DNA from 3 places in the Rahnella sp. RcJ3 genome. Region 2 is predicted to be linked to each of the others. Evidence: predicted binding sites of a transcription regulator. Region 2 holds the regulator's gene; each other region holds the start of a gene.
What was found. The regulator Fur, encoded in region 2, represses iron uptake genes when iron is present. The targets are predictions, from matches to a motif close to ATAATAATGAGAACNACTATCAA.
Positions count from the first base shown of each region.

Region 1: a site for Fur is predicted at 1,377-1,399, ahead of feoA (ferrous iron transporter A). Genes of this name have one in related genera too.
Region 3: a site for Fur is predicted at 1,153-1,175, ahead of exbB (tol-pal system-associated acyl-CoA thioesterase). Genes of this name have one in related genera too.

Region 1 covers NZ_QSNX01000014.1:43,764-47,048, reverse strand. The annotation lists gene DXU84_RS18045 (Tex family protein) at 1-1,169, shown strand, start outside; gene feoA (ferrous iron transporter A) at 1,568-1,792, shown strand; gene feoB (Fe(2+) transporter permease subunit FeoB) at 1,879-3,285, shown strand, end outside.
Region 2 covers NZ_QSNX01000001.1:293,609-296,893, reverse strand. The annotation lists gene DXU84_RS01380 (methyl-accepting chemotaxis protein) at 1-221, opposite strand, end outside; gene fldA (flavodoxin FldA) at 643-1,170, shown strand; gene fur (ferric iron uptake transcriptional regulator) at 1,483-1,938, shown strand; gene chiQ (ChiQ/YbfN family lipoprotein) at 2,067-2,402, opposite strand; gene DXU84_RS01360 (OprD family outer membrane porin) at 2,416-3,285, opposite strand, start outside.
Region 3 covers NZ_QSNX01000009.1:143,269-146,553, forward strand. The annotation lists gene DXU84_RS13675 (TRAP transporter substrate-binding protein) at 1-747, opposite strand, end outside; gene exbB (tol-pal system-associated acyl-CoA thioesterase) at 1,270-2,190, shown strand; gene exbD (TonB system transport protein ExbD) at 2,200-2,634, shown strand; gene garD (galactarate dehydratase) at 2,706-3,285, opposite strand, start outside.

The DNA.
Region 1 (3,285 bases), on a different contig from region 2:
CCGCATCCCGCGAGACCGAGCGTTTCTTCCTTGAGCTGCAAAAACAGTTCCCGGCGGTAAAAGCGCAGAAAGTGATTGTCAGTGAAGCTGGTGCATCGGTGTATTCTGCCTCCGAACTGGCGGCGCTGGAATTCCCGGATCTGGATGTTTCTATTCGCGGCGCAGTCTCTATCGCCCGTCGATTACAGGATCCGCTGGCGGAGCTGGTGAAAATCGACCCGAAATCCATCGGTGTTGGTCAGTATCAGCACGACGTCAGCCAGTCTCAGCTGGCGAAAAAACTCGATACCGTGGTCGAAGACTGCGTGAACGCCGTGGGTGTTGATCTCAATACCGCATCCGTTCCCCTGCTGACCCGCGTGGCCGGTCTGACACGCATGATGGCGCAGAATATCGTTAACTGGCGCGACGAAAACGGTCAGTTCCGTAACCGCGAACAGTTGCTGAAAGTCAGCCGTCTGGGGCCAAAAGCCTTTGAGCAATGCGCGGGCTTCCTGCGTATCAACCACGGCGACAACCCGCTTGATGCCTCGACAGTTCACCCGGAAACCTATCCGGTAGTGGAACGCATTCTGGCGGCGACACAGCTGGCGCTGAAAGAACTGATGGGCGATTCCAATGTGCTGCGTGGCCTGAAAGCCAGCGAATTCACCGATGAGCAGTTCGGTGTGCCGACGGTCACCGACATTATCAAAGAGCTGGAAAAACCGGGGCACGATCCGCGTCCAGAGTTTAAAACCGCGACCTTTGCCGAGGGCGTTGAAACCATGAACGACCTGATGCCGGGCATGATCCTCGAAGGCTCTGTCACTAACGTCACCAACTTTGGTGCGTTCGTCGATATTGGTGTCCATCAGGACGGCCTGGTTCACATCTCGTCACTGGCGAACAAATTCGTCGAAGATCCCCACACAGTGGTGAAAGCAGGCGACATCGTCAAAGTCAAAGTGATGGAAGTCGATCTGCAACGCAAACGTATCGCGCTGACCATGCGACTGGACGAGCAACCGGGCGAAGCACCCGCGCGCCGTTCTTCCACGCCAGCGTCAGATTCACGAGACAATCAGAAACGCCACGCGCCAAACAAACCGTCGGGCCGCAATGCCGCGCCAGCAGGCAATAACGCGATGGCCGATGCTCTGGCCGCCGCGCTCGGCAAAAAACGTTAATTCTTCGTTTTTCCCCGCCACACCAAAGCCGCTGATATCCAGCGGCTTTTTTTATGTATCTTTTTTCGACACTTTTTAAACTCTGTCTTAATGAATCAATCACTGAGGTAAATCAATAAATCGGCCATCCGGCAGGCATACGATAGCGACGCGGTGGAGATTCCCGTGAAGAGGCTCCCCCTCTTTTCTTTTGTCTCTATACGCGTACTAATTATGATAACTATTCTCGTTTGTACTTCTTTGCGTATTCAATACGCCGTCAGCCACAGGCTGACAATTTCGCACCATGGACAATTTCTGAGCAATATTTCGCAGTTAAGTGAGATCACCGGGCACGGAAGCGCGGCGTAACCTTTGTCACGCTGCCCCCAAAATGCCTGAATGCTTCGCGAGGAACTATGCAACTTCAATCAAAATGTGCTTATAAAATTACCGGCTTTTCACACGAAATCAGCCCGGCTTACCGGCAGAAACTGTTGTCACTCGGGATGTTACCGGGGTCATTTTTCAACATTATCCGCGTTGCGCCCATGGGTGATCCGGTACAAATCGAAACCCGCCGTACCAGCCTCGTCGTCCGCAGAAAAGACCTCGATCTCCTCCAGCTCGAGATGATGGCCTGATCCCAACATCAGGCCTTTGACAGTTCATTTTTCGCGGCGGCCCCGGGCTTGCATGTTTACCTTTTCTGACACGTAGATTTTATCGAATGAAACCATTAACGATCGGCCTGATTGGTAACCCAAACTCAGGTAAGACCACGCTTTTCAATCAGTTAACCGGTTCACGCCAGCGTGTCGGTAACTGGGCAGGCGTGACCGTCGAGCGCAAAGAAGGTCAGTTTGCCACCGCAGCGCACCAGATTACGCTGGTGGATTTACCGGGCACCTATTCCCTGACCACCATTTCCGAGCAAACTTCGCTCGATGAACAAATTGCCTGCCATTACATTCTGAGCGGCGACGCGGATCTGATGATCAACGTCGTCGATGCCTCAAACCTCGAGCGCAATTTATACCTGACACTGCAACTGCTGGAACTGGGCGTGCCATGCATCGTGGCGCTGAACATGCTGGATATCGCCAAAATACAGAACATCAATATTGATATCCCTGCGCTGTCTGCTCGTCTGGGTTGCCCGGTGGTGGCGCTGGTTTCTACCCGTGCCAGCGGCATCAAAGAACTGAAAGCCGCCATCGACGAATTGCCACAAGTGGCTGTGCTGGAACGTGTGCAATATCATCCGGTTTTACAACAGGAAGTCGATGTCTTGGCCGCCGAAATGCCGCCAGCCATGGCGCTGCAACAACGCCGCTGGCTGGCACTGCAAATTCTTGAAGGGGATATTTATAGCCAGACGCACGCAGGCAACGCACAGGCATTATTGCCGCAGGTGAGAGCCCGGCTGGCTGAGCAGAAACTGGACGATCCGGCACTGCTGATCGCCGATGCGCGTTATCAGAGCATCGCGGCGCTTTGCGCAGAGATCAGCAACTCCCACCTTACGGCGCCGAATAAACTGACGCAGGTGCTCGATCGCGTGATCCTCAACCGCTTTCTGGGCGTACCGATTTTCCTGCTGGTGATGTATCTGATGTTCGTGCTGGCCATCAACATCGGTGGTGCGCTGCAGCCGATTTTCGATATCGGCTCCGCCGCGATTTTCATTCAGGGTACGCAGTGGATTGGCTTTACCCTGCATTTCCCGCAATGGCTGACCATTTTTCTGGCACAGGGGCTGGGTGGCGGTATCAATACCGTGCTGCCTCTGGTGCCACAAATCGGCATGATGTATCTGTTCCTGTCGTTCCTTGAAGACTCCGGTTATATGGCGCGTGCTGCGTTCGTCATGGACAGGCTGATGCAGTCGCTCGGCCTGCCGGGTAAATCCTTCGTGCCACTGATTGTCGGTTTCGGCTGTAACGTGCCGTCTATTATGGGTGCCCGCACGCTGGATGCGCCGCGTGAAAGGCTGATCACCGTGATGATGGCGCCGTTCATGTCATGCGGCGCACGTCTGGCGATTTTTGCGGTGTTCTCTGCGGCCTTTTTCGGGCAGGACGGCGCATCCGTGGTGTTCTCGCTGTATCTGTTGGGCATCGTGGTCGCTATCCTG
Region 2 (3,285 bases):
GCCACGGCGCGGCTCAGGCGCGTCACGGTACGAAAATACTGATCATTTCCTTTATTGATCAGCGCCATATTGTTGACCAGCTCGGTACTATTTTTGGTATTTTGGGTCAGTGTGTCCAGTGAGGTGACGGTGTAAAGGGAAACACCTGCCCACATGACGCAAAAGATGCCAAGAATGGTTAATAAAGCGGCCCTGATGGTGATATTTTTTAAAAACTGCACGATATGCCTCTCTCGAAACATGTCTGTTTCTGGCCTGAGGATTGACGGGGATGCGGAGAATCAAGACAGGTAACCAGCAGGCAAGTGCCCCAGGACATGTTTGAACACCTCTCCGGGCATCGATTTCTTTATTATGTTGAGATTGCTCCCGAATCATCTATCGGCGGAATGTTCTCGAAATTTAGTATTGTGACGACTTATTTCTCAAACTTGCTTTTGACCTTATTAAGCCTGAGGTTAATTCGCCGCAGGTGAAAGCACACAAAGGCGATAACACATAAAAATATTGCCCGATAAACTTATTTCCCAGTTAAGAAGGCGAGCAGAAGCATATTCTCCGCCGCACGAGTTTGCTATCATCTGCATTATTATTGCCTGCGTTGCAGAGCACTTCATTGAGAACAAGAGGTTAGGTAATCTTATGGCCGTTGTAGGTATCTTCTTTGGATCCGATACAGGTAACACCGAAAACATCGCAAAAATGATCCAGAAGCAATTGGGTAAAGATGTTGCAGAGGTGCATGACATTGCGAAGAGCAGCAAAGAGGATCTGGAAAAATTCGATATTTTGCTTATCGGCATTCCAACCTGGTATTACGGTGAAGCGCAGTGTGACTGGGACGACTTTTTCCCAACGCTGGAAGAGATAGATTTCGAAGGTAAGCTGGTGGCACTGTTTGGTTGCGGTGACCAGGAAGACTACGCCGAATATTTCTGCGATGCGCTGGGCACCGTGCGCGATATCATTGAGCCACGCGGCGCAGTGATTGTCGGACATTGGCCTACCGAAGGTTACCACTTTGAAGCATCTAAAGGCCTGGCGGATGATAAGCACTTCATAGGACTGGCAATTGACGAAGATCGTCAGCCCGAACTGACCAGCGAACGTGTTGATGCCTGGGTGAAACAGATCACAGAAGAACTTAGCCTTTCTGAAATTATTGGCTAAAAACCCTGTTGGCCCTGAGGATTTATTCTACAATTGAAGGGCCAAACTATTACTGAAATTAACAATTTAACTGCTACAAAATTGTAACTTTCGGTCGTATCAAGGTACACTGAGTTCCTCTGTTTTTTCTATTGATCAAGTCGTTGCATTCCAAATGTGACCGGCAATTTGTGATCTTTATTAACAGGCTGTCGTTGACGAGAATTGGCACATTGCGTTAAACGAAGAGACTAAACGAATAATTTTGTGCCGCCGATGCCACAGGCTGCATGCCTCAACTTGATTAGCACATAGTAACAGGACTGAATCCGCATGACTGACAACAACACCGCACTGAAGAAAGCCGGCTTAAAAGTCACGCTTCCGCGCCTCAAAATCCTGGAAGTGCTGCAAGCGCCGGAAGGTCATCACGTTAGTGCGGAAGATCTTTACAAGCAACTGATTGATATGGGTGAAGAAATTGGCCTGGCGACGGTTTACCGCGTTCTGAACCAGTTTGACGACGCCGGTATTGTCACCCGTCATAACTTCGAAGGCGGCAAGTCCGTATTCGAACTGACCCAGCAACATCACCACGACCACCTGATCTGTCTGGATTGCGGTCGTGTGATCGAATTCCGTGACGAATATATTGAAGGTCGTCAGCGTGAGATTGCTAAGAAACACGGTATCAAGCTCACCAACCACAGCCTGTATCTGTACGGCCACTGTGAAGCAGGCGATTGCCGCGAAGATGACTCTTTGCACAACGATAAACCTGCGCAGTAATCTGCACAGGCTTTGACTAAATTAACCGCTGAAAAGCGGTTTTTTTATGTCTGATATCGACGCAGATTGAGCCCGGATAGCAGGCATAAAAAACCCCGGCAAGCCGGGGTATGTTTCGCTGCTGAGATTCACGGCTTAGGTGAATTGTTCGTTTTTATTTCCTGCCAGATTTTCCCGCAATCAGCAGCATATGCCTGACCGTCGCCAGTTTTACGCGCCGTCAGACATCGCTGATAATCCACCACGCGCACCGTCTCCTGTTCTGCAAATTGCTGGTGGGCTTTTTCCTGTTTCAGTTTATTCAGTAACACCTCGCAGGATGCCAGTTTGTCCGGATTGCCTTCTGACGTATTGATACAGGCACGGTAATCTTCCCGCGTTTGGGATATTTGTGCCTGATCGGCGGTGGGTGCACAACCGGCCAGCAAAACAGCCGAAACCATGATCATCAGTAATTTATTCATCGACATAGCGACCTCAGAAAATAGTAAATGGAGCGATAACGATGAATTTCACGTCTTTTTCATCCTGGAAAATGTTGCCGTAACCGCCGCCCCAGCTCGGTATGTCCGAATGGTTGTCGTACTGGGTGTAATGCAGTTTGAACAACGTCCCTTTGGCGCGCCCTTCCTGAATGGTGTACAGCGCATCCAGGCTCCATGCGCTTTCTTTCAGACGCTGGCTCTGGTCATAAGCGGCGTTGGTGCTCGGTTTGGCATCCCAGGCATAGACGTACGAACCACCGACCGCGAAGCCCGGTAAATCCCATTTCGCCAGATCATACAATACGCCTGCATATACTGCTTTTTCACCGTTGGCGTTGAAGTCCGAGCGGTTGTCCCACCACACATCAAGACGGCCGTTTGAGGAAGAATAAGTCGGGGTCATGCGCTGCAGGAAGTAGCCCTGATTCCCTTCCGCTTTCACCATCGTCCCTTCCAGACGCCAGTTAAACTGCCCGGTGGTATAGCCAAAGGTCAGTGCCTGCAACCATGCCAGACCGTCATACAGACTGTTCGGATCATTCTTGTCACTGATGCGGTCTTCTGCACCATAGAACTGATAGCTGGTGGTCAGCGGATTGCCCAGCAGATCCATTTTGTACGAGGCCTTAGCAAAGTACTGATCGACATAACTTTCAGCCTGGCCAAATGCGCCTTCCAGTACGAAGTCATTTTTAAAATCATATTTCGCACCGAGCGAATGAATATAAGAAACGCCGGTTTTCTTGTCATTCTGGCGGAAATCATCCATTTCCAGATGCCACGGCGATTTATATTCATCAGCCCACATATAGGAGAAACTCAGTTCACCCGGGTCACCGAAATCGTGTTTATAACCGGCTTC
Region 3 (3,285 bases), on a different contig from region 2:
TTTGTCCCATTTCACTTTTGAATACAGGAACAGCTCCGGGATGATGAAATGGCGGCTGTAGGTGTAGTTTTTCACTACCGGCAGGTAGTTATGGGCGACAAAGGTTGGCGGGTTGTTTTCGGTGCCGTCAATGACGCCGGTCTGCATGCCGCTGAACACTTCACTGACGCCCATCGCCACCGGATTGGCACCCATCGCTTTCAGCGTTGCCAGCGCAATCGGACTGCCCTGTACGCGGATTTTCATGCCGTGCAAATCTTCCGGTTTCACCACCGGTTTTTTGGTGATCAGGTTACGCGTCCCGCCATCCATCCAGCCGAGAAAAACCAGTCGCGAATTCGGATTATTGGTGATTTTATCGCCGATTTCTTTACCGATCTGACCGTCGAGCACTTTGTGCATATGGTCTTCGTCGCGGAAAATATAGGGCAGGGTGAAGACATTAATTTCTGGCAAAATCGAAGCAACCGGCGTCATCGACACACGGATGATATCCAGCGCACCGAGCTGCGCCTGTTCAATTTCCTGCTTTTCATCTCCCAGAACGCCGCCCGGAAACGTTTTAATTTCGAGGCGTCCGTCTGTTTGCTTTTGCAGTTTTTCGCCCATGTGCTGGACGGCGACCACGTTGGGATAGCCTTGCGGATGCACGTCGGCGGCTTTCAGCGTTTGTGCTGACACGCCATGCGTAAATAAGAGGGTCGCGGAACTCAGGCAAAGGCTGAGAAGTGCTTTTTGCATTTTCATCAGTTTGTCTCCAGGGTACTCGGTAAGGGAAAGATAAATGTGAACAAGTATCGAACAGGACGGGCGCAGAGGCGTTGCCGGTTCATTTTGAAAAATGTCTGAATAAGCTTTTAAATGATAGGGATGCATGACGTGCCGGTGTGAGGTCTTCGCCAGTGAATGCACTTTATCCTATTTTTTGTTGTGCGGTATTTGAGCGTTATCACAAACTCGTAACAAATGTAAAAAGCTGTTGCTTAATATTTAAAACGTTGTTTTAACTTGAGTAATGAAGCTCAGATGATTGATTTACTGTGTGATTTTTTTTGAAAGTGTGACGGAGGTTAAATTGTTCAACCTTTGTACAAACAGGAAAAACCTTGTCATCTGTCAATGACACGTCGGGCGGCAGGCGGGACAATGTAAATAATAATGAGAACGACTATCAATTAGGCCTTTTTCTTTGATATCATTCGGCGTTATTCATTCCTTCTACACACTGATTCTGGCTGGAGGCGACGCGTGAAAACGGCTCGCAATAAGATGAAAGAGGCGACCTCATTACTGATGTCGTTAATGTTGGTTGCTGGTCTGAGCGGCAACGCGATGGCAGCACCTGCGACGCCTGCGGGACAAGCCGTCAATTCTGCAGCAACTCAACCTGCAACGGCTGACGCACCGGCTACCGGTGACGCAACGCCAGCTCCGGTGATGCAACCCGCGCCAGCAGAGGCGGCACCCGTGATCCCAACCGATTTGTCTGTTATGGGCATGTACCATCACGCTGATGTGGTGGTGAAGACCGTCATGATCGGTCTGCTGCTGGCTTCTGTGGTCACCTGGGCATTGTTATTCAGCAAGGGTGCGGAAGTCTTCACGGGCAAACGCCGTATGCGCCGTGAATTTGATGCGTTGTCCTCCGTTCGTACGCTGGACGAAGCCGCCGAGCAGGCTGAAAGTTTCGCTGCCAGCAGCATCAGCGCGCAGATGATACGCGATGCGCAGAACGAGCTGGAACTGTCTGCCGGATCGACTGACAACAACGGCATTAAAGAGCGTACCGGTTTTCGCCTTGAGCGCCGCGTCAGCGCCGCGGGTCGTTACATGGGCCGTGGCAACGGTATTCTGGCGACCATCGGAGCAATCTCTCCCTTCGTCGGCCTGTTCGGTACCGTATGGGGCATCATGAACAGCTTCATCGGTATCGCACAGACGCAGACTACCAATCTGGCGGTCGTCGCACCGGGTATCGCCGAAGCCTTACTGGCCACGGCTGTGGGTCTGGTTGCAGCCATCCCTGCGGTGGTCATCTACAATATTTTCGCCCGTACCATCACCTCTTACCGTCATCAGGTAGGCGATGTGGCGGCGCAGATTATCCTGTTACAGGGCCGTGATTTGGATCTGGCTGCCAGCGAAGGCAATGCGCCACGCGGTCAGACAGGTCAGTTACGCGTAGGGTAAGAACAGATTATGGCTATTCGGTTAAACGACGATATCGACGAAAGTGGTGAAATGCATGACATCAACGTCACGCCTTTTATCGACGTCATGCTGGTATTGCTGATCATCTTCATGGTGGCGGCACCGCTGGCCACCGTTGATGTGCGGGTGGATTTACCGGCTTCGACGGCAAAACAGCAGCCGCGTCCGGAGAAACCGATTTTCCTGTCGGTGAAAGCTGACAAGCAACTGTTCCTCGGCGACACGCCCGTGAACAGCGATAATATGACCGCGATGCTGGATCAGCGTACTCAGGGTAACAAGCAGAGTACGATTTTCTTCCGCGCGGACAAAAGTGTCGATTACGAAACGCTGATGAGCGTGATGGATAACTTGCGTAAAGCCGGTTACCTGAAAGTCGGGCTGGTGGGTGCAGAACAAACCGGTGCCGCTGCGGCGCAGTAAGTTGTGAATCAAATCAGACGCACAAAAAAGGCCAGCATTGCTGGCCTTTCGTTTATCCGCAAAACGGTAACTCAGGTTACCGGCGCCGGGTTAAACACCGCCAGCGCATTATGGATGCCCCAGGTGTCTGACCAGGTTTTTTTGCGGCCGCTGGCGATGTCCAGAATGAAGTGGAACAACTCCCAGCCCACATCCTCGATGGTGGCATCACCGGTCGCAATTGTCCCGGCATTGATATCCATCAGATCGTGCCAGCGGTTTGCCAGCGTGGTACGTGTTGCCATTTTAATCACCGGCACGGCAAGCAGGCCGTATGGCGTACCGCGTCCGGTGGTGAATACCTGAACGGTAATACCGGAAGCCAGTTGCTGTGTCCCGCAGACGAAATCGCTGGCCGGTGTGGCGGCGTAAATCAGGCCTTTTTTGGTCGGACGTTGTCCCGGAGACAACACTTCTGAAATCGCACTGGTACCGGATTTAGCAATCGAACCCAGTGCTTTTTCAACCACGTTAGCCAGACCGCCTTTTTTGTTGCCCGGAGACGGGTTGGCGCTGCGGTCGGTCTGTCCCAGCGACAGATAATTATCGTACCAGGCCATTTCTTCCAGCAGACGTTTACCCACGTCGACGTCCGCTGCACGCGGTGTCAGC